3 regions of the Bacillus altitudinis genome follow, and region 1 is predicted to be linked to each of the others. Evidence: predicted binding sites of a transcription regulator. Region 1 holds the regulator's gene; each other region holds the start of a gene.

The links. Region 1 encodes Rex, which represses fermentation and respiration genes when NADH is low (regulators of the CRP and FNR family bind a similar motif). Its sites were predicted from a motif close to TTGTGAAATATTTCACAA; they were not measured.
Region 2: ID12_RS03770 (cytochrome ubiquinol oxidase subunit I) is a predicted target of Rex. The motif match lies at 3,132-3,149, and genes of this name have one in related genera.
Region 3: ID12_RS06560 (L-lactate dehydrogenase) is a predicted target of Rex. The motif match lies at 2,415-2,432, and genes of this name have one in related genera.

Annotation. Positions count from the first base shown of each region.
Region 1 covers NZ_CP009108.1:1,552,492-1,559,134, reverse strand. The annotation lists gene groL (chaperonin GroEL) at 1-87, opposite strand, end outside; gene groES (co-chaperone GroES) at 144-428, opposite strand; gene ID12_RS07860 (CPBP family intramembrane glutamic endopeptidase) at 658-1,392, shown strand; gene ID12_RS07855 (YdiK family protein) at 1,389-1,583, shown strand; gene ID12_RS07850 (NUDIX hydrolase) at 1,641-2,267, shown strand; gene tatC (twin-arginine translocase subunit TatC) at 2,307-3,062, opposite strand; gene ID12_RS07840 (twin-arginine translocase TatA/TatE family subunit) at 3,078-3,257, opposite strand; gene ID12_RS07835 (redox-sensing transcriptional repressor Rex) at 3,285-3,938, opposite strand; gene moaC (cyclic pyranopterin monophosphate synthase MoaC) at 3,954-4,445, opposite strand; gene ID12_RS07825 (ABC-F family ATP-binding cassette domain-containing protein) at 4,584-6,506, shown strand.
Region 2 covers NZ_CP009108.1:743,160-749,802, forward strand. The annotation lists gene cydD (thiol reductant ABC exporter subunit CydD) at 1-634, opposite strand, end outside; gene cydB (cytochrome d ubiquinol oxidase subunit II) at 634-1,650, opposite strand; gene ID12_RS03770 (cytochrome ubiquinol oxidase subunit I) at 1,637-3,052, opposite strand; gene isdG (heme oxygenase) at 3,382-4,503, opposite strand; gene ID12_RS03780 (FecCD family ABC transporter permease) at 4,505-5,518, opposite strand; gene ID12_RS03785 (ABC transporter substrate-binding protein) at 5,515-6,453, opposite strand; gene srtB (class B sortase) at 6,472-6,643, opposite strand, start outside.
Region 3 covers NZ_CP009108.1:1,277,306-1,283,948, forward strand. The annotation lists gene ID12_RS06550 (M20 peptidase aminoacylase family protein) at 1-670, opposite strand, end outside; gene ID12_RS06555 (YfcC family protein) at 824-2,254, shown strand; gene ID12_RS06560 (L-lactate dehydrogenase) at 2,472-3,419, shown strand; gene ID12_RS06565 (L-lactate permease) at 3,463-5,085, shown strand; gene ID12_RS06570 (LacI family DNA-binding transcriptional regulator) at 5,335-6,324, opposite strand; gene ID12_RS06575 (DegT/DnrJ/EryC1/StrS family aminotransferase) at 6,434-6,643, shown strand, end outside.

The DNA.
Region 1 (6,643 bases):
AGTTACTTTTACAGCATCTGCAAGTGCATCTACACCACGTAACATCGCACGACGTGCTTCTTCACTGAACTTAATATCTTTTGCCATAATAACGAAACCTCCTCAGTCTTTTTAGAAATATATCTCAATCTTTGTTTATGTGATTAACCAATAACAGCTAAAATGTCGCTTTCACGAAGGATTAAATATTCTTTTCCTTCATATTTCACTTCAGTGCCTGCATATTTTGAGAAGATAATGCGGTCGCCTGTGTTTACTTCTAACGCAACGCGCTCACCACTTTCAAGTACACGACCTGAACCTGCTGCAACAATTTTACCTTCTTGCGGTTTTTCTTTTGCAGAATCCGGTAAGACAATACCGCTAGCGGTTTTTTCCTCAGATTCAACGAGTTCAATGATTACGCGATCGCCTAATGGCTTTAACATAAGAAACAACCTCCTCAATTTTTATATGTAGTCTTTTTTAGCACTCATCATCAACGAGTGCTAACACATTTATTATAATAAAGAATGTCTTCTGCAATTTCAAGTAAAAACCTTTAAAAATTTTTACGCTTTCATGATCTTTTTTCAACTCAAATTCTTTCCTTTTCAACGAAAAAGAAGACTTGTGTTACAATAAATCTAGTTCTTTTAGTAAAGGGGTTTTCGTTACTTGAAAAAACAATATTGGTACATCATCTTAACGTATATATTGGTGCAGGTTTCTGCGTTTCCGTATGTGTTCATCATGAAGTGGTTAGGTTACATTCAGACACCGATGACACAAGCAGAGCTCTCTAAATTGTCAGGAACATGGACAATCATTAGCTTCTGTATCGGATTAATCATTATTCTGCTCATTCTTCGGACTGTGCCAAAAGCTTCACTTCGAAATGAAGCACCGGCTTCAGTCGGCGCGGCAATCGCTTGGATCATTGGCGGTTTCTTTCTTTCCCTCTTTGCACAATCCATTGCGGGGGCGATTGAACAATATGCATTTGGCATTAGCCGAGAATCCGAAAATACTCAAAATATTTTAGCCATTATGGATGCAGTTCCATGGCTTGTAATCGTCATCGCTCTGATTGGACCGATATTAGAAGAAATCATTTTTCGAAAAATCATTTTTGGTGTGGTTTATGAAAAAACGAATTTTTTCATTGGCGCACTTGTCAGTTCAGTGGTTTTTGCTGCTGTACACAATGATTTCCCACATATCTTGCTCTATACCGCAATGGGCTTTACCTTTGCCTTTTTATATGCGAAAACAAAACGAATCATTGTGCCAATCGGTGCTCATATGCTGATGAATTCGCTCGTTATCCTTGTGCAGATTGAGCCAGTAAGAAAAATGATTGAAGAACAATCTCAAACAATGCAAATGATTATTGGAGGCTTTTTCTCATGAGAAACCCTGTCGTATGGGGCATTATTTATTTTGCCGTAGGTGTGGCGTTCACCTATATGGCCATTCAAAATCCAGGTGACATGTGGTCATTTTACAGCATTTTGCTGATGGTGTTTGCGGCCTATAATATTAATATCGCGTTAAAAATGTTTGCTTTTTCTGTCAAAATGAAAAAACAACAGCAAAAATAAAGCAGAAACCATTTTCCGCCGTTTGGAAAATGGTTTTTTTATGGAGGTCATGTTTTCATGGAACACGAAAAACTGAACATCATGAACAATCAGCATGAAACGATTGGTACAGCCGCTCGATCTGATATCCATGCTGAGGGCCTTTGGCATGAAACCTTTCATTTCTGGCTTTTAAAAAAGGAAGATGACACAGTGTTTCTCTATTTTCAGCTGAGGAGTCCCTCCAAAAAGGATTTCCCTTCTCTATTTGATATCACAGCAGCAGGCCACCTTCTCGCAGATGAACAGCCTTCTGATGGCATCAGAGAAGTCGAAGAAGAGCTTGGTCTCTCCATCTCGTTTGAGAACCTTACCTTTGCTGGTGTCATTAAAGATGAAATCCATCTGCCTTCGTTTACCGATCGTGAGTTTTGCCATGTGTATCTTTATATGGATCAAAAAGAGCACATGGATGTCCATCTACAGAAAGAAGAAGTTGCTGGACTTTATAGAGCAAGGCTGATGGATGCACAGCAGCTTTTAAATAGAGAATGCGAAAAAATGAACATCGAGGGCTTTGAAGTGGATGCAGACGGCAAGCGACGTGAGGAAAAGAGAGAGGTCCGTATACATGATTTTGTCCCGCATGAACCTTCCTATTATGAGCATCTCTTTCAAGCAATTAATCAATTTCTTTCACAATAGAAAAAGCATCGTGACCCCTATTAGGATCACGGTGCTTTTTTATGAGACAACACCTTTTTCTTTCTCCTCTGTCTCTGTTTGCTGCATTTTGCGATAGGTCACTCTTGAAATGACAATACTCACTTCATACAAAACGAGCATTGGCAAGGTAACCATGAGGTGAGAAACGAGCTCTGGCGGTGTAATCAGTGCGGCAATGACAAGGAGGACAAAATAGGCATACTTCCGTATTTTTGATAAAAACATCGGTGTAATGATGCCAAGTCTTGTGAGAAACATCAACACGACAGGCATCTGAAACAAAAAGCCAAATGGAAGTGTTAACTGCATCAGAAATGTAAAATACTCATGAATCCCAATCACTTGCTCCACATGTAAATCATTTGACATCCGTATCATAAAATCGACGACAAATGGAAACAAAATAAAATAAGAGAAAGCCACACCGCTCAGAAATAAAAGCAGTGCAATCGGAATATAAGCAAGTGTCACCTTTCTTTCTTTTTCATATAAGCCAGGACTCACAAACGCCCAAAGCTGGTATAAAATCACGGGACACGTCAAAACAAGAGCGATGACAAAAGCGAACTGCATAAACACGTACAGTGGATCTGTGAGCTTAAATGCGTTCAATGTCAGTGTGGCCGCTTCATCGGTATTTTGTAAATACACAATGACCGGCTTAGCGAGAAAAAAACCTGCCACCATAAAGGTGACAAAAAACATCGCAATGATCACTAAACGTTTTCGCAGTTCCACAATATGCTCCATAAGCGGCATATCTTTGACATTCATGAAGCTCATCCTATTCTACTGATCTTCTTTTTTCTTTTTTTCTTCCTGATCATCAGCTAAACCTTTTGTGGCATTTTTGAATTCACGTAATGTATCTCCTGCTGCTCTTCCTAATTCAGGAAGCTTTTTCGGCCCAAAAATAATGAGCGCAACAACCGCAATCAGAACCAAACTTCCAGGACCGATCGGACCCATTTGCTCCACCCCCTTTACCCCTTTTCGTCAGTCCTCCTGTGTAACAGAGTAATGCTTTAAGAAATACACAAGAGACTGAAGTTCAACCGCCAAATCTATATGATGAATTCGAATGTGTTCCGGCACATTCAATCGAGCCGGCGTAAAGTTAAGGATTCCTTTGATGCCAAGGGCAATCAAACGATCTGTAATGGATTGAGCTGCTACGGCAGGCACTGTCAAAATCGCAACAGGAATATCTCCTACCTCTTGCACATGCTCTTCAAGCTTATCCAAATCATAGACAGGCACGCCGCCTATCTCACTTCCTATTTTACTCTCATTGACGTCAAAAGCCATTGAAATTTTTGTATTATTATTTTTAATGAAATTATAGTGTAAAAAAGCAGTCCCTAAATTCCCGACACCGATGAGCATGACATTCGTCATTTCATCTTGGTCAAGGGTCTTTCTAAAGAAGGTCAAGAGGTAATCGACGTTATAGCCATACCCTTTCTTCCCAAGTGCACCAAAGTAAGAAAAATCTCGGCGAATGGTGGCAGAATCCACTTTGACTGCATCACTAAGCTCTGCCGATGACACCCTTTGTTTTCCTGATGCATGCAGATTTTTTAAAAAACGGTAGTAAAGCGGCAAACGTTTGGCTGTCGCTTGTGGAATTTTTGACTGGTCTATATTCATATAAGATCCTCCAACTTAAATATCAGATGCTCTGTGAAAATCACCGTTTTTCCCGCCTGTTTTTTCTACTAGATAGGTCGGGCCGATGATCATCCCTTTGTCTATTGCTTTGCACATGTCATAAACGGTCAGTGCACATACTGAGGCAGAAGTGAGCGCTTCCATCTCCACACCCGTACTTCCTTTTGTTTTCACCTGTACTTGTATGTTCAGAATGTACGCATTTCCGTCTTCCTCCCAATCAAAGGAGATATCGACACCTTTTAATGCAAGCGGATGACACATTGGAATGATGCTGGACGTTTGCTTTGCTGCCATGATGCCAGCTACCTGTGCGACAGACAGCACATCCCCTTTTCCAATGTCATGCTTTTGTATTTGATGAAATACTTCTTTTATCATACGAACGCTTGAAACAGCAACGGCAGTTCTCACTGTAGACGATTTGTCACTAATGTCGACCATCTTTGCTCTTCCTTGTTCGTTAAAGTGGCTAAATTGACTCATCTTTCAACGCTCCCTCACTCAAATCATACACTATTTTTTCCTATCTGTCTTTCATTTGAACATGGCAGCCGTATGTAAGATTTGCCGGTTTACTGCTGATAAGCTACACTTAACATATTATAGCAGAGGTGAAGTTACATGATGATTCTACAAGTGAATCAGCTGTCCAAATCGTTTGGCGCTGATACCGTTTTAACGAATATAAAATTGGAAGTCAAAGCGAGGGATCGTATTGCCATTGTCGGTCGTAACGGTGCAGGAAAATCCACGCTTTTAAAAATCATTGCCGGTCAAATGTCTTACGAACAAGGTGAGATCATCAAACCGAAAGACCTATCCATTGGATATCGAGCACAACATACAGATGTGACGTCTACACGTACGCTAAAAGACGAACTACTATCCGTTTTCGATCATTTAAAAGAAATGGAACAAGAGATGAGAACCATAGAAGAGAAAATGGCTTCTTCCACAGGAACAGAATTAGATTCTCTAATGAAAACCTATGACAGGCTGCAGCAAGCATTTAAAGATCAAGGCGGCTACCAATATGAAGCAGATGTCCGCTCCATTTTACACGGACTCGGCTTTAGTCATTTTGAAGATCATACAACCGTCCAATCCTTAAGCGGCGGTCAGAAAACTCGTCTAGCGCTTGGAAAGCTATTATTGATGAAACCAGAACTCTTGATTTTGGATGAGCCAACCAACCATCTAGATATTGATACCTTATCATGGCTTGAGCAGTATTTGCAAAATTATACAGGAGCCATTCTCATCGTTTCCCATGACCGATACTTCTTAGACAAAGTCGTGAACCATGTATATGAAGTGTCAAGAACAGCGATGAAAAAGTTCGCAGGGAACTATAGTAAGTATCTTGACCAAAAAGCTGAGCAGCTAGAGCGTGATATGAAGCTGTATGAAAAACAGCAAGAAGAAATTTCGAAGCTTCAAGATTTCGTGGATCGGAACTTAGCAAGAGCCTCCACCACAAAGCGTGCTCAAAGCAGGCGGAAACAGCTGGAACGAATGGATCGTTTAGATAAGCCGTTAGGAGATGAAAAATCCGCAAACTTCCATTTCGATATTATGAGGCAAAGCGGAAATGACGTGCTGAAGGTGCATGATCTCGATATTAGTTACGATGAAAAAACGCCGCTCCTCTCCTCCCTCTCTTTTCATATTAAACGGGAGGATAGCGTGGCACTCATCGGTCCTAACGGTATCGGGAAATCAACTCTTTTAAAAACCTTAACGGATACGTTAAAACCAGTAAAAGGCGAGATCAGCTTTGGTTCTCATGTGACGATTGGCTACTATGATCAGGAACAAGCCAAGCTGACATCCTCCAAGAAAGTGTTAAATGAACTTTGGGATGATTATCCCCATATGACTGAAAAAGACATTCGGACTTGTTTAGGAAACTTCCTTTTTTCAGGTGATGACGTCTTAAAGCCTGTACATGCATTAAGCGGTGGAGAAAAAGCACGACTTGCGCTGGCAAAGCTGATGCTCCAAAAAGCCAATTTCCTGATTCTTGATGAGCCGACGAACCATCTTGATTTAGACAGTAAGGAAATTTTAGAGAATGCACTGATTGATTATCCAGGCACCATCTTGTTTGTTTCGCATGACCGTTACTTTATCAATCGCTTGGCAACAAAAGTACTTGAGCTTTCGCCAGATGAAACAAAAGAATACCTCGGTGACTACGACTACTATCTTGAAAAGAAAAACGAACAATTAGAGCTTGAAGCACTCCAAACTCAGGAGACGCATAAAAAACAAGCAGAAAAACCAGTAGAAACAGCAAAACTTTCCTATGCAGAAGAAAAAGAACTCAAAAAGAAAGAAAGACAAAAGCAGCGCCGAATTGAAGAAATTGAAGAGCGTATCGCTGTCATCGAAGACAAGCTTGGTGAAAACGAAGAGCTTCTATGTGATCCTGCTATTTTCCAAGATCACGAGAAAGTACAAGCCATTCAAACAGAAAATGATGCGCTCAATCAAGAGATGGAATCACTTTTTGCGGAATGGGAAGATCTATCAGATGCATAAAGAGTGCCCTAACGGGTGCTCTTTTTTTTAAGGTGAGAATCTTTATCCACAATGATACCCACAATAACATCTTGATTATTCTTAAATATTTTAAAGTTATCCACTTTATCCACAGTATTTTAATCACATATCCACAT
Region 2 (6,643 bases), 810 kb from region 1:
TGCTAATCCCTAAGTAGCGAAGCGTTTCAAGGCCACGGAGAGAATCAGTAAAATGATTGGATAATTTCTCATACGATCTCCATTGTTTGGCCGCTTTACGCTGAGCGACAAGTCCTAGCAAAATCATAAAAACAATTAAAATCGGCAGCGTGACAATGAGAATGACAGCAGATGTTTCATCTAATGTCCAAACATAGACAAGCACCATCACCGGAATAACTGCCATGTTCACCATTTTCGGCAAAAACAGCTGTAAATACTGACGATATTGGGCAATTCCCTCCATCGCCAATGTCACAAGCTTTCCTGTTCCTTTTTTCTTCGTGAAAGCTGGCCCTAAACGGAACAGTTGGTCCAACAGCTGCTTTCTGACGTCTGCTCCAATTCGGGAAGAATAGGTGAACATGACCTTCTCCCGCATCAAGGTGAGACCGTGCCGCACCAGAAAGGCAGCAAGAAACAGCAAGACATAAGGTGTTGCCTGCATGAGGCTCTTCCCGTCAAACAGCGTTGTTATGGCATGTGCCAGCCACTGTGCTTGAAAAATAATACTTGCTCCTTGGATGATTGACACAATACCTAAGAGGGCAAGAAGCCCCCTCATTCCTTTTAGTTGAAGCAAACGTTTATCCATTAGTAGGTCATTGGCTCCTTACCGCTTACACGTTTACGGAAGACATAGTAGCTCCAGATTTGATACCCAAGCACAAAAGGTAGCAAAGAAATGGCAACAATCGTCATGACCGTCAGTGAATAAGATCCTGATGCAGCGTTTTGAATGGTGAGGTCGAATGCATGGTTGATCGAACTAATCATGACACGCGGGAATAATGCTGTGAAAAGCATGGTCACCGTCACCATAATACCTGCACCTGTGAATAAAAATGTCCAGCCATCACGCTCTTTTCTCATAAAGAATAGAGCCGCTACATAACAAACCACAATGAGTACAGTTAAAGGGATTGTGATGATTGGACGTACGGTATAAATGTCTGTTTCAAGAATAGACACACCAACAAATAGAACAAGAACTGGTAGTGCAATCAATAAAACACGCTGACCGAGCTTTCTTGCACGATTTCTTAAATCACCCTCAGTGCGGAGTGTGACGAAAATCAATCCATGCAGAAGGCAAAGAACCGTCACGGCTACCCCTCCGATCACTGAATAAAGATTCACAAAGTCTGTAAATCCAGCGTACATATTCATGCTTTGATCAATGGGCATTCCTCGTAAAATACTTGTGAATAGCACGCCGAGTAAAAATGGCGGAAGCAGGCTGCCAAAGAAGATGACCCAGTCCCACGTTTTGATCCATGAAGCCTTCTCGACCTTCCCTCTAAATTCAAAGGCGACCCCCCGCCCAATGAGCGCTAATAAAAGAACTGCAAACGGAATATAGTATCCGCTGAACATCGTAGCGTACCAATGAGGAAAAGCGGCGAAAATAGCTCCACCAGCTGTAATCAGCCAGACCTCATTCGCATCCCAGAAAGGGCCAATCGTATTGATTAAAATGCGGCGCTCATGTGCATCTTTTCCAAGAAGCTGCATGGACATCCCGACACCAAAATCAAATCCTTCTAAGAAGAAAAATCCAACAAACAATACTGCGACAAGAATAAACCAAATCTCGTTAAGATATGCCATGATATGCGCCTCCATCAAATGGATCTGTAGACAGGTCCGTTTCATCCTTTTGATCTGTATTCTCTTCAGAATGTGCACCTTTTTTAATTTCTCGAATGAATAAGTAGGCAAGCACGATGGCAAGAATCAGATAAATGGTCGTAAAGCTAATGACTGAGAATAGCAACATGCCGTACGATACGTTTGGTGAAATGGATTGTGCGGTTGTCATCATACCAAAGACTGTCCACGGCTGACGCCCAATTTCCGTCATGATCCAACCAGCTGAGTTTGCAATAAACGGGAACGCAATCATCCATACCATGAAGCGTAAATACCATTTGTTTGATTCTAGTTTTTTTCTAAAGCTCAAATACAAACCAATCATACTAGCAAAAATCATCAACATGCCGGCACCCACCATGATTCTAAAGCTCCAGAAGGTTGTTTTGACTGGAGGAATGTAATCTCCAGGACCAAACTTTGCTTCATATTCTTTTTGAAGGGTCAGCATGCCTGGCACATCTCCACTAAACTTCGAATAAGCCAAGTAACTTAAAGCAAACGGAATATTGATCTCCGCAGAGTTTTCTTTTTTATCTGTGTCAATGTTGGCAAATAGTGTCCAAGCCGCTGGATCTCCACTATCCTTCCAAAGGGCTTCACTTGCTGCCATCTTCATCGGCTGTGATTCCATTAAGTGCTTTGCTTGATCATGTCCAGAGAACGCCACACCTAAGCCAGAAATGAAAGCAAGCACCATGGCAATCTGGAAAGATTTTTTGAAAAAGGTCACTTCTTGTTTTTTGATCATTTTATAGGCACTGACACCCGCGATAAAGAAAGCACCGGTTGCCAATGCACCAAACAGAACGTGCGGGAACTCTACCCAAAGTTGCGGATTTGTCACGAGCGCCCCAAAGTCATTCATTTCTGCACGGCCATTTTTAATCACAAATCCAACTGGCTCCTGCATAAATGAGTTGGCGAGTAAAATCCAAAACGCCGAAAAGATCGTACCAAGAGAAACAAGCCAAATACATAACAAATGAATTTTTTTCGGCAGACGGTCCCAGCCGAATATCCAAAGGCCAATAAAGGTCGATTCAAGGAAAAAGGCCAATAGCGCTTCAATGGCAAGCGGTGCACCAAAGACATCACCGACAAACCTTGAATAATCAGACCAGTTCATCCCAAACTGGAATTCTTGCAGAATCCCTGTCACCACACCTACTGCAAAGTTAATTAAGAAAAGGTGACCCCAAAATTTCGCCATCTTTTTATAAATCTCTTTTTTCTTGACGACATAAAGGGTTTGCATCAATGCAACGATAAATACCAAACCTATAGACATAGGAACAAAAATAAAATGAAATAATGTCGTTGAGGCAAATTGAAATCTTGCTAAAAACAGCTCACTCACAGCCTTACATCCTCCCTTACTTTCGCATGCCGAATGATTCGAGATATTTATGCTCACCATTTCACAAAAAGTTCACTATTTGTTCAATGATTCACAAGCGGAAGTCCATTTGATATAGTTCACTCGGTGAAATTTTACTCTTGATTTTCATTCGGTTAGTTATTTATACCTGTACTTTACACCCATGCGCTTCAAAAATAAAGTAAATTTTACCTAAAATTTGGATAGGATTGTGTCAGTTGTTTGAATACTTTGTCAAAAATATGTGACGGAAAGAGACAATCACAAAAAAAATAGCGCTGCTTCTTCGCTGCAGCGCTTTTGAATATTTAGGCTTTTTTCTGTAAAGCAGGTCTTGTGACTTGCACTTCATAGTACGTAATTTTGTTTTTTAACAGGCCTTCAGGTTTCGCCTTTCCGTGAGCGTGCGCATCACCAAATGCCTGAGATTTTGTCCAATTCACAAAGTCTTCTTTTCGATTCCAGCGGGTGTGAATGGTCACTTCATCGTAATCAGTTGTCTGCTGAGTGACCCATACTTCCATACCTAAAAATCCTTCCATAAATTCTACTTGTCCCTGCTTGTTAAACCGTTTAACAAGGTGGTCGGCACTGCCTTTTTCTACTCTTACTTGGTTATTTACAATAATCATGTTTGGTTCATCTCCCTTTTGTTGTTGAATGGAGGCGATGGGGATAATGAGCGGATGCGGTCCGTCTAAGTGAACCTCTGCCTGAATCCCAAAAACCTCCTTGAAAAAGTCTTCTGTTAACACTTCATTTGGTGAGCCAATTTGATGCACCTGACCTCGCTTCATAGCAATGAGACGGTCACAATATTTTGCGGCCTGCTGCAAGTCATGGAGAACCATTAAAATGGTGATGCCATGTGTTTGATTCAGCTGTTTAAGCAGCTCCAGTAATTCAAGCTGATGCGCAATGTCTAAATAAGTGGTTGGCTCATCCAGAATGATAGTCTCTGTCTTCTGAGCCAGTGCCATTGCAATATATGCCTTTTGTCTTTCTCCGCCTGATAATGTATGGAGCATTCTGTTTTCATTGGTGCGGCTATTCGTCACCTCAAGCGCCCACTCAATCGCTTCATGATCTGACGTGCCGCTTTTTTTCCAGATGGAACGGTGCGGACTGCGTCCAAGTGCGACCAGCTCACGTACTGTCATCGATGGAATGGCGGTTCTTGTTTGCATGAGAACCGCCACCTCCTTGGCGATCTCCTGTGCCGTCATCTCTTTTTGCGGGATGTCGTGAATGTAAATCATGCCGCTTTCGATTGAGGTCAGTCGTGCGGCCGCTTTGATAAAAGTCGACTTACCTGACCCATTTGGGCCAATGATTCCGGTCACACTCCCTTTAGGAACAGCTGCTGAAATGGAAGACAGCCGAAAGCCGCCTTGACTGAGACTCACGTCATCCATTGCAATGACATCCATCTTAACCCCTCCCTTTCTTTTTTAATAAATAGAGGAAGAAAGGTGCACCGATGCAGGCAAGCAAGATCCCTACAGGCAATTCAACCGGTGTAAACCAGACCCGTGCCGCTGTATCGGCAAAGACCACAAGCACGCCCCCTCCAAGCATTGAAATCGGTAGCAAATACCGGTAATCATCTCCGATTAAAAGACGGATAAAATGGGGTACAACAAGCCCGACAAAACCGATTAAACCGCTGACACTGACAGCCGCTCCAGCTAAAAGAGCGGCCAGCGCAATGAGAAAAAATCGAGTCCTCTCTACTCGAAGGCCTAATAGCTGAGCCGATTCATCGCCAAGCAAAAGGAGATTGGACGGTTTAATGGCGAAAAAACAAAGACATAATCCAGCCAGCGCATATGGCGACACGAAGCTAAGATGATGCCAGCTCCGTCCGTTTAATCCCCCTGATAGAAAAGGCAAAACAGCCTGCACACGCTCACTGTAAAGCACCATAAACCCATTCATCACCGCACCAAGCAAGGCATTGACGGCAACACCTGCCAAGATCAATTTAAGCGGTGAAACCCCTTGATCAAATGACAGCATATACACGACAAGAGCTGCTAATAAGGCGCCCAGAAAAGCGGCTGCCGGAAGCAAATACGTGAATTGCGGAAGAACAATCATGCTGAGTACAGCAGCTAACCCGCCGCCCGCAGTCACACCAATGATCCCAGGGTCAGCCAGTGGATTTCGGACAACTCCTTGTAAAATCGCTCCTGATGCTGCGAGACAGGCCCCAACGAGAAAACCAATGAGCACACGCGGAAACCGTAAATCCATGACAATTTTTTCATGAACAGGCAGACCTGATCCCGTGAACACAGCCATTAAATCCGGTAGCGACAATTGGACAGAACCTACCGCAAGTCCTAGACAGACGCCCACACATAAAGAGAGAAACAATCCTGGTAACAGCCATTTTCGTCTTGACTGCCTTTTTTGAAAATCTAGTTCTGCATTCATCTTCATGATGACAATCGCTTCAATTTCTTCTCTAATTCATCGATCGCTCTGATGACTTCTGCGCCTGGATTTGTCCCAAATAGGTCACTTGGTAGAATCTCAACGTGTCCATTTTTGACAGCTGATACATCGTGCCACGCCGCATTTTGCTTCATTTCACTCATAAAGCCTGCTTTGACATCTTCAGGATTGCTGTGTGTCATCAGCAAAATGAGATCTGGATCGGCCTCGATTACCTTTTCTGCATTGATTTGTGCATATTGCGGAAACTTTTCGAGTGCTGGTTCATTTTCAGCAATATTCGCCCCACCAGCGATCCGCAGCAGATCACCGCTTAAAGATTGCGGAAGTGCCGCCATATATGTGCCGGGTGCACCATACACAACGAGCGTCTTTACTTTTTTCTCAGGCTGCTTCACTTGCTTGATCCGCTGATCGATTTGAGCATTGAGCGCTTTGGCCTTTTGCTGCTTTCCAAGTAAATCACCAAATAAAGTAACTTGACGCTGGATATCCTTCACTGAGTTGGCACTTGTCAAAAGAAGCTGTGAACCAATTCCTTCTATAGTAGAGATATCCTTGCTGTTTAATGATTCATTCCCAAGCACCACATCGGGCTTTAAACTCGTGATCAGCTCGACATCAAATTGATGGGTTGTGCCAATTGATTGTACGGACTTTGCCTTTTGTAGATTGTCTGGCAATTCGGCAGTTGGCCGGCCGACAACCTGACCACCTAGAGCATAAATGATGCTCATGTCGCCAGTTGACAACGAGACGATCCGTTCAGGTGATTCATGAAACGATAATGTTCTGCCGGCAAAATCCTGAATGTTGAGCGCACCTTGCTTGCTCTCATTCTCGACAGGCGCCGCCTGGCTGCATCCGCCGAGGAGAAGCACGGCGACGAGTCCTGCCCAAATCACATGTAAACATTTCAACCGTCTGTCTCTCCTTTTCTAGTAAACTTTCTTTAGCTTCGCCTGTACCACGAGACGCTTGTTTTTAGGTGCCAGCACATGATCACAGGTCGATAATGTGAGAATCAAGTCATCTGTGGATACGTCTGTTTTCGTTTGATAGATGGACTTCTTACGCACAGCTTGCAAGTAGTGCGCATATTCACCAAGA
Region 3 (6,643 bases), 280 kb from region 1:
CATTTAAATTGGTCATTTTCACAGAATGGGCGACTCGTGGATCAACATGGATATGTGCCAGTCTCTGCACAAGCGTAGATGCAACTTCAATGACGTTGACCCCAAGATGCGGGCGTGCACCGTGTGCTTCCTCCCCTAGAATCGACCCGACGTAATGATTACTTGATCCGTGCAAAATGGCAGGAGCGCAGCGTCCGTTTAAGGTTTCTTGAATTGGGCGCACATGCACCCCGTATAAATAATCGACGTCAGCTAACACACCTTTTTCGATCATCTTTAAAGCGCCGCCTCCTCTTTCTTCGGCAGGCTGAAAAATGAATCGGATCGTGCCACTTGGAAGTTCTTTATCTTTCAATGCCATGAATGTCCCAAGTGCCATCGTCATATGAGCATCGTGTCCGCATGAATGGTTGGCTTGAAATACGCCATCTACTTCCTGCCACAATGCGTCAATATCGGCTCTCACAGCGACTACTGGTGCGCCTTCCCCAATTTCACCGATTACCCCTGTACAGTCTTCAAATGTTCTCGTTTTACAGCCTAATTTCTTTAATAGATCTTCAATATAAGCAGTCGTATTTGTCTCTTCCCAGCTGATTTCTGGATGGGCGTGCAGATGTTCAAAGATGTCTGTCACGGTTTGTTTCATCTCGTTTGTCAAAGTTGTCATGAGAAGCCTCCTTGCTGACAGATAATCTGCCAAAACATTCTTTTAGTGAAATAATATTGATCTTAAATATCATCAGTGTTTATAATATAACACATCATTTGATTATTCTGAAAATTAAGTGAAATTTCGATCGGGACAAAGGGGTTTTGACAGATGAAAACAGCGACAGTATCAGCACCTGAGAAACAAAAAAGAAAACTTCAGATGCCGGATGCATATGTACTCTTATTTATGATTGCTTTAATTTGTACGATCGCAACGTATTTTGTACCAGCCGGTGAATTTGATCGAAAAACGTCAGGAGAAATCACAACAGCTGTTCCTGGCAGTTATCACCGTATAGATCAATCACCAGTTAGTCCGGTTGGTTTTTTTACAGCGATTCAAGAAGGGATGGTTGGTTCATCCTCTATTATTTTTCTGATTCTTTTTACTGGCGGAACCATTGCGATTTTGGAAAAGACAGGTGCCATTAACGGGATGATTCACAATGTCATCAGCCGGTTCCAAACGAAACAGCTATTGTTTATTTGTATTGTTGGCGGATTGTTTTCTGTACTTGGGACGACCGGAATTGTGGTGAACTCGGTCATTGGTTTTATTCCTATTGGAATCATTGTGGCACGTTCTTTAAAGTGGGATGCAGTGGCGGGAGCGGCGGTTATTTACATCGGCTGTTATGCAGGTTTTAACGCAACTATTTTGTCTCCATCTCCATTAGGTTTATCACAAACGATTGCAGAACTGCCGATTTTTTCTGGTATTGGTCTGCGTGTCATCATTTATCTTTGTTTTCTCCTATCTAGTATTGTGTACATCTATTTATATACAAAACGCTTGAAAAATAAAGAAAAGGGAAGCCTGCTTGGTGACGAGTGGTTTCCAGCTAAAGGGCTAGGAGGAGCTGATGCGGAATCTGTGGACAAGCCTGAATTCACCGGCAGACATAAGCTGATTTTAGCGGTGTGTGGTTTGTCGCTTGGGGGTTTTTTGTATGGTGCGCTTCAGCTTGGCTGGACCGATAAGGAAATGGCTGGTGTGTTTATTTTCATGGCCATTGCTGCTGGACTGCTTGGGGGATTAGCTGCCAATGATATTGCAAAAACGTTTATTGTCGGCTGTCAAAGCCTTGTATACGGCGCACTCATTGTTGGCATGGCACGCTGCATTTCAGTCATTTTGGAAAACGGCAAGCTGCTTGATACTGTGGTGAATGGGCTTGCGAGTATGCTGACAGGGTTTAGTCCAATCGCTGGTGCGATCGGCATGTATATCGCCAGTGCGCTCCTTCACTTTTTGATTTCATCAGGATCAGGAGAAGCGGTTGTCTTTATACCGATTCTTGCGCCGCTTGCTGATTTAATGGGTATCACGAGACAAGTAGCGGTAGAAGCAGTGATGCTCGGTGAAGGGGTGGTCAACTGCGTGAATCCGACTTCAGGTGTGTTGATGGCTGTCTTGGCTGCAAGTGGGATTCCATACGTGAAATGGCTGCGTTTTATGGTGCCGCTTGCGCTCATTTGGTTCGTCATCGGCCTTGTCTTTATTTGTATCGGTGTCATGATCAATTGGGGACCTTATTAAATAAGAGAGAAGCCACCAAAGAGTGTTTGGTGGCTTTTTTCTTATGAGAACATGTATGGGGACAGCGGTTTAAAACCACAATATGAGTGTTCACAAAATGGCTACATTATTTTTTTGAGCAATCCCCTTGCAAAAGTTTGTGAAGTGTTGCACAATAAGAATGTGAAATATTTCACATAAGAAAAACAACCTAGTTTTACTCAGGAGGATGAGATAAATGACAAACGAAAAAGTAAACAAAGTAGCACTTATTGGAGCAGGTTTTGTCGGCAGCAGTTATGCCTTTACATTAATAAATCAAGCAATCACAGATGAATTGGTAGTCATCGATTTGAATCAAGATAAAGCAATGGGTGACGTCATGGATTTAAACCACGGGAAAGCATTCGCCCCGCATCCTGTGAATACTTGGTATGGAGATTATGAGGATTGTCAGGATGCTGACATTGTATGTATCTGCGCTGGTGCAAACCAAAAGCCAGGTGAAACGAGACTTGATCTTGTTGAGAAAAATTTAAATATATTTAAAGGCATTGTAGACAATGTGATGAAAAGCGGATTCGATGGTATTTTCTTAGTTGCTACGAACCCAGTTGATATTTTGACATATGCGACTTGGAAATTCAGCGGACTGCCAAAAGAACGAGTGATTGGTAGTGGAACAACGCTTGATACGGCAAGATTCAGATACATGCTTAGTGAGTACTTTGAAGCAGCGGCGCACAATGTGCATGCGTACATCATTGGAGAGCATGGAGATACAGAGCTTGCTGTTTGGAGCCATGCGAATATCGGAAGTGTACCGATCACAGAATTAATGAAGAGAAATGACCAATACAAACAAGAAGATTTAGACGACATCATGGAGAATGTCCGTCATGCTGCTTACCAAATCATTGAGAAAAAAGGAGCGACTTATTACGGCGTAGCGATGAGTTTAGCCCGTATTACTAGAGCCATTTTACACAATGAAAACAGTATTTTGACTGTCAGCACTTATTTAGATGGGGAATACGGAGCAGAAGATGTCTACATTGGTGTACCTGCCCTCGTGAACCGAAATGGTGCAACAGAAGTGATGGAGCTCGCACTGAACGACACAGAAAAAGAAAAATTCGCACATAGTGTGAATGTGTTAAAAGAAATTTTAGCTCCTCATTTTTAATCAATCAAAGGCAACCTATCTGAGCAGAAAAGGATGAATCACTATGTGGCAGCAAATATATGATCCGTTTGGTAATGAGTTCGTCAGTGCATTGGTGGCCATGCTTCCAATCTTGTTTTTCCTACTTGCATTGACTGTATTTAAGTTAAAAGGGGTATTAGCCGCTTGTTTTACCTTGATCGTCAGTTTTGTAACAGCTGTTTTCTTCTTTCATATGCCAATTGAAAAAGCATTATCTGCTGTGGTGCTCGGTGTATCTAATGGGCTGTGGCCGATTGGATATATCGTCATCATGGCCGTGTGGCTCTATAAAATTGCTGTGAAGTCTGGAAAGTTTGATGTCATTCGTTCTAGTATTGCAGGAATTTCTCAAGATCAACGGTTACAGCTCTTATTAATTGGTTTTAGTTTTAACGCATTTTTAGAGGGAGCCGCTGGATTCGGTGTACCGATTGCGATTAGTGCCGCTCTTTTAACAGAGCTTGGGTTTAAACCACTAAAAGCCGCCATGCTCTGCTTGATTGCAAATGCTGCGTCTGGCGCTTTTGGTGCAGTAGGTATCCCAGTTATTACTGGAGCACAAATGGGGAATATGACGCCGCTTGAGCTGTCTCAAACCCTTGTGTACACCATTCCGTTTATTTCTTTCTGTATCCCATTTCTGCTGATTCTCATTGTAGACGGCTTTAAGGGAATCAAAGAAACACTACCAGCCTTGCTTGTTGTGAGTGGAAGCTATGCGATTCTGCAGGCTGTTACAATGGTCACGATGGGTCCTGAGCTTGCCAATATTATTTCAGCTTTAGCGAGTATGGGAATTTTGGCTTTATTTCTTCGAAAATGGCAGCCGAAACATATTTATCGTGAAGAAGGGGCACCAGCCATTGAGAAGAAACAAACGTATAGCGGTGTTGAGGTGCTGAAAGCATGGTCTCCGTTTTATATTTTAACTGCCGTCATTACTGTATGGAGCCTACCAGCTTTTAAAGCATTATTTGCTGAAGGAGGACCGTTTAACTGGACAACCATTTTAGTGAAAATGCCGTTTCTGCATCAGCAAATTGTGAAATTACCGCCAATTGCCCAAACAGAAACACCGATTGATGCGATCTTTAAAATTGATGTTATTAGTGCAACAGGTACCGCCATTCTAATTGCGGTGATGCTGACAGGGTTGTTCAGCAGACATATTACATTAAAAGAAGGGGCTGCCTGCTTAAATGCAGCGGTCAAAGAGCTTTGGGTCCCTGTTCTTACGATTTGTTTTGTCATGGGCTTTGCCAACTTGGCGAACTTTGCAGGCCTAAGTTCTGCTATCGGACTAGCACTTGCTAAAACAGGCGATTTATTCCCGCTTGTCAGCCCAGTGCTTGGCTGGATCGGCGTGTTTATTACGGGATCTGTTGTGAGTAACAATGCCTTATTTGGTAACCTTCAAGCAGTCACCGCTTCTCAAATCGGCTCTCAGGCAGGTTTGTTAATCGGGGCAAATACGACCGGTGGTGTAATGGCGAAATTAATTTCTCCACAATCTATCGCTATTGCAACAGCAGCTGTTGGAGAAACAGGTAAAGAATCTGAGCTCTTCCAAAAAACAGTGAAGTACAGCTTCATTTTGCTCGGCATCGTATGTATATGGACATTCATTCTTGCTCAATTTATATAGGTTGATCGATTGATTGAAAAATGAAAGACTGAGAGATTTCTCAGTCTTCAGATTGTTAACAAAGGGCTAAAATGTACTTTTTTTAGCCCTTTGTCTTCTTTTCAGCGTGAAAGAAAACCTTTTCAGTCTAGGAAGGACGAGCACTGGAGCGGAGCGAATTCGGTATTCGTGAGCACCAGAGCGCAGGACTGACAAAGAATGCGAGGGTTTGTCTACACGCTGAGACTGAGAGATTTCTCAGTCTTTTTTTTATGTGGATTCTCGTGTGACAAGCCGAGTAGGCAGTTGAATATGTTCACGTTGTAATGGTTTTTGATCTTGCAGCAGCTGAATCATTTGTTTGACAGACTGCTGGCCAAGCTCGACGATGGGGATGTCGATGGTCGTGATCGTTGGTGCTGTCACCTCGCAAATGTCTTGATTGTCATAACCGATCACCGCTACATCCTTAGGAATGTCATATCCATATGAAATGGCTTGTTTAATGAGGCCTGCTGCAACTTGATCATTGCCGGTGAAAATCGCATCCGGCGCATCCGGCATCCGGTGGATTAAGTCCATCAAACGAAAGCCGTCTTCAATGGTAAAAGCCTCGCCAAACAGCCAATCTTCTTTAAGCGGCAAACCGTGATCAGAAAGCGCATCAAGATAGCCTTGCTTTCTTTGTTTTTGTGCTTCACTGCTTTCTGTATCAAAGCAAAATCCAATGGATGTACGCCCTGATTGAATCAAGTAGTCAACCGCTTTATAGGCAGCTTCCCGCTCATCATATCCGATAATCGGAATGTCTGCTGTTTGATGATACTCATTTGCCATGACGATCGGGCCGTTTGATAAAAATGGCTCGATTGTTTCCCACTTATTTTCTAACGCCCCCAATATGACACCATCTACTTCTTTTCTTTTTAATAATTGAAGCCCTTCAAGTTCTACTGATTCTTGATAAAACGTCTGGAGCACGATGGCTTTATACCCTTGATCCAGTGCTTCCTTTGAAATGCCTTTAATCAATTGTGCAAAAAAAGGATGGTCCACAGCTGGAACAGACACAGCAATGGTTTTTGTCTGATGTGACCGAAGGGTGCGGGCTGCTGAGCTTGGTGTATACTCCATTTCCTTCATCACCTGTAAAATGTGCTGGCGCTTTTCTTCGGATACATATGGATGGTTGTTCAGCACCCGAGAAACAGTGGTCGTTGAAACCCCGCAGCGTTTGGCAATTTCATAAATTGTACACATATTAACAAATCCTTTACACAAAGTTATTGTTCTGAAATCGATAACATCATTTACAATGTGAAACAAGTTAAATATTAACAAATGGAATTGATTAATTGGAGGGAATGGAATGCAAATATTGACGAAGATATCAGGTAAAAGCAAGGATTATCTACCGTTGCTGGATATGATCAATCAAGGTGTTCAAGTAAAGGCTGATTCAGTTGAAAAGAATCTAGCGAATGATAAGCTTGCTGCGTTCCTTGAGCAAGATATTGCGCGTACAGGTTTGGAAAAAATTCTCTTCCATTATAAACAAAATAAGGAAAAAAAGATACCG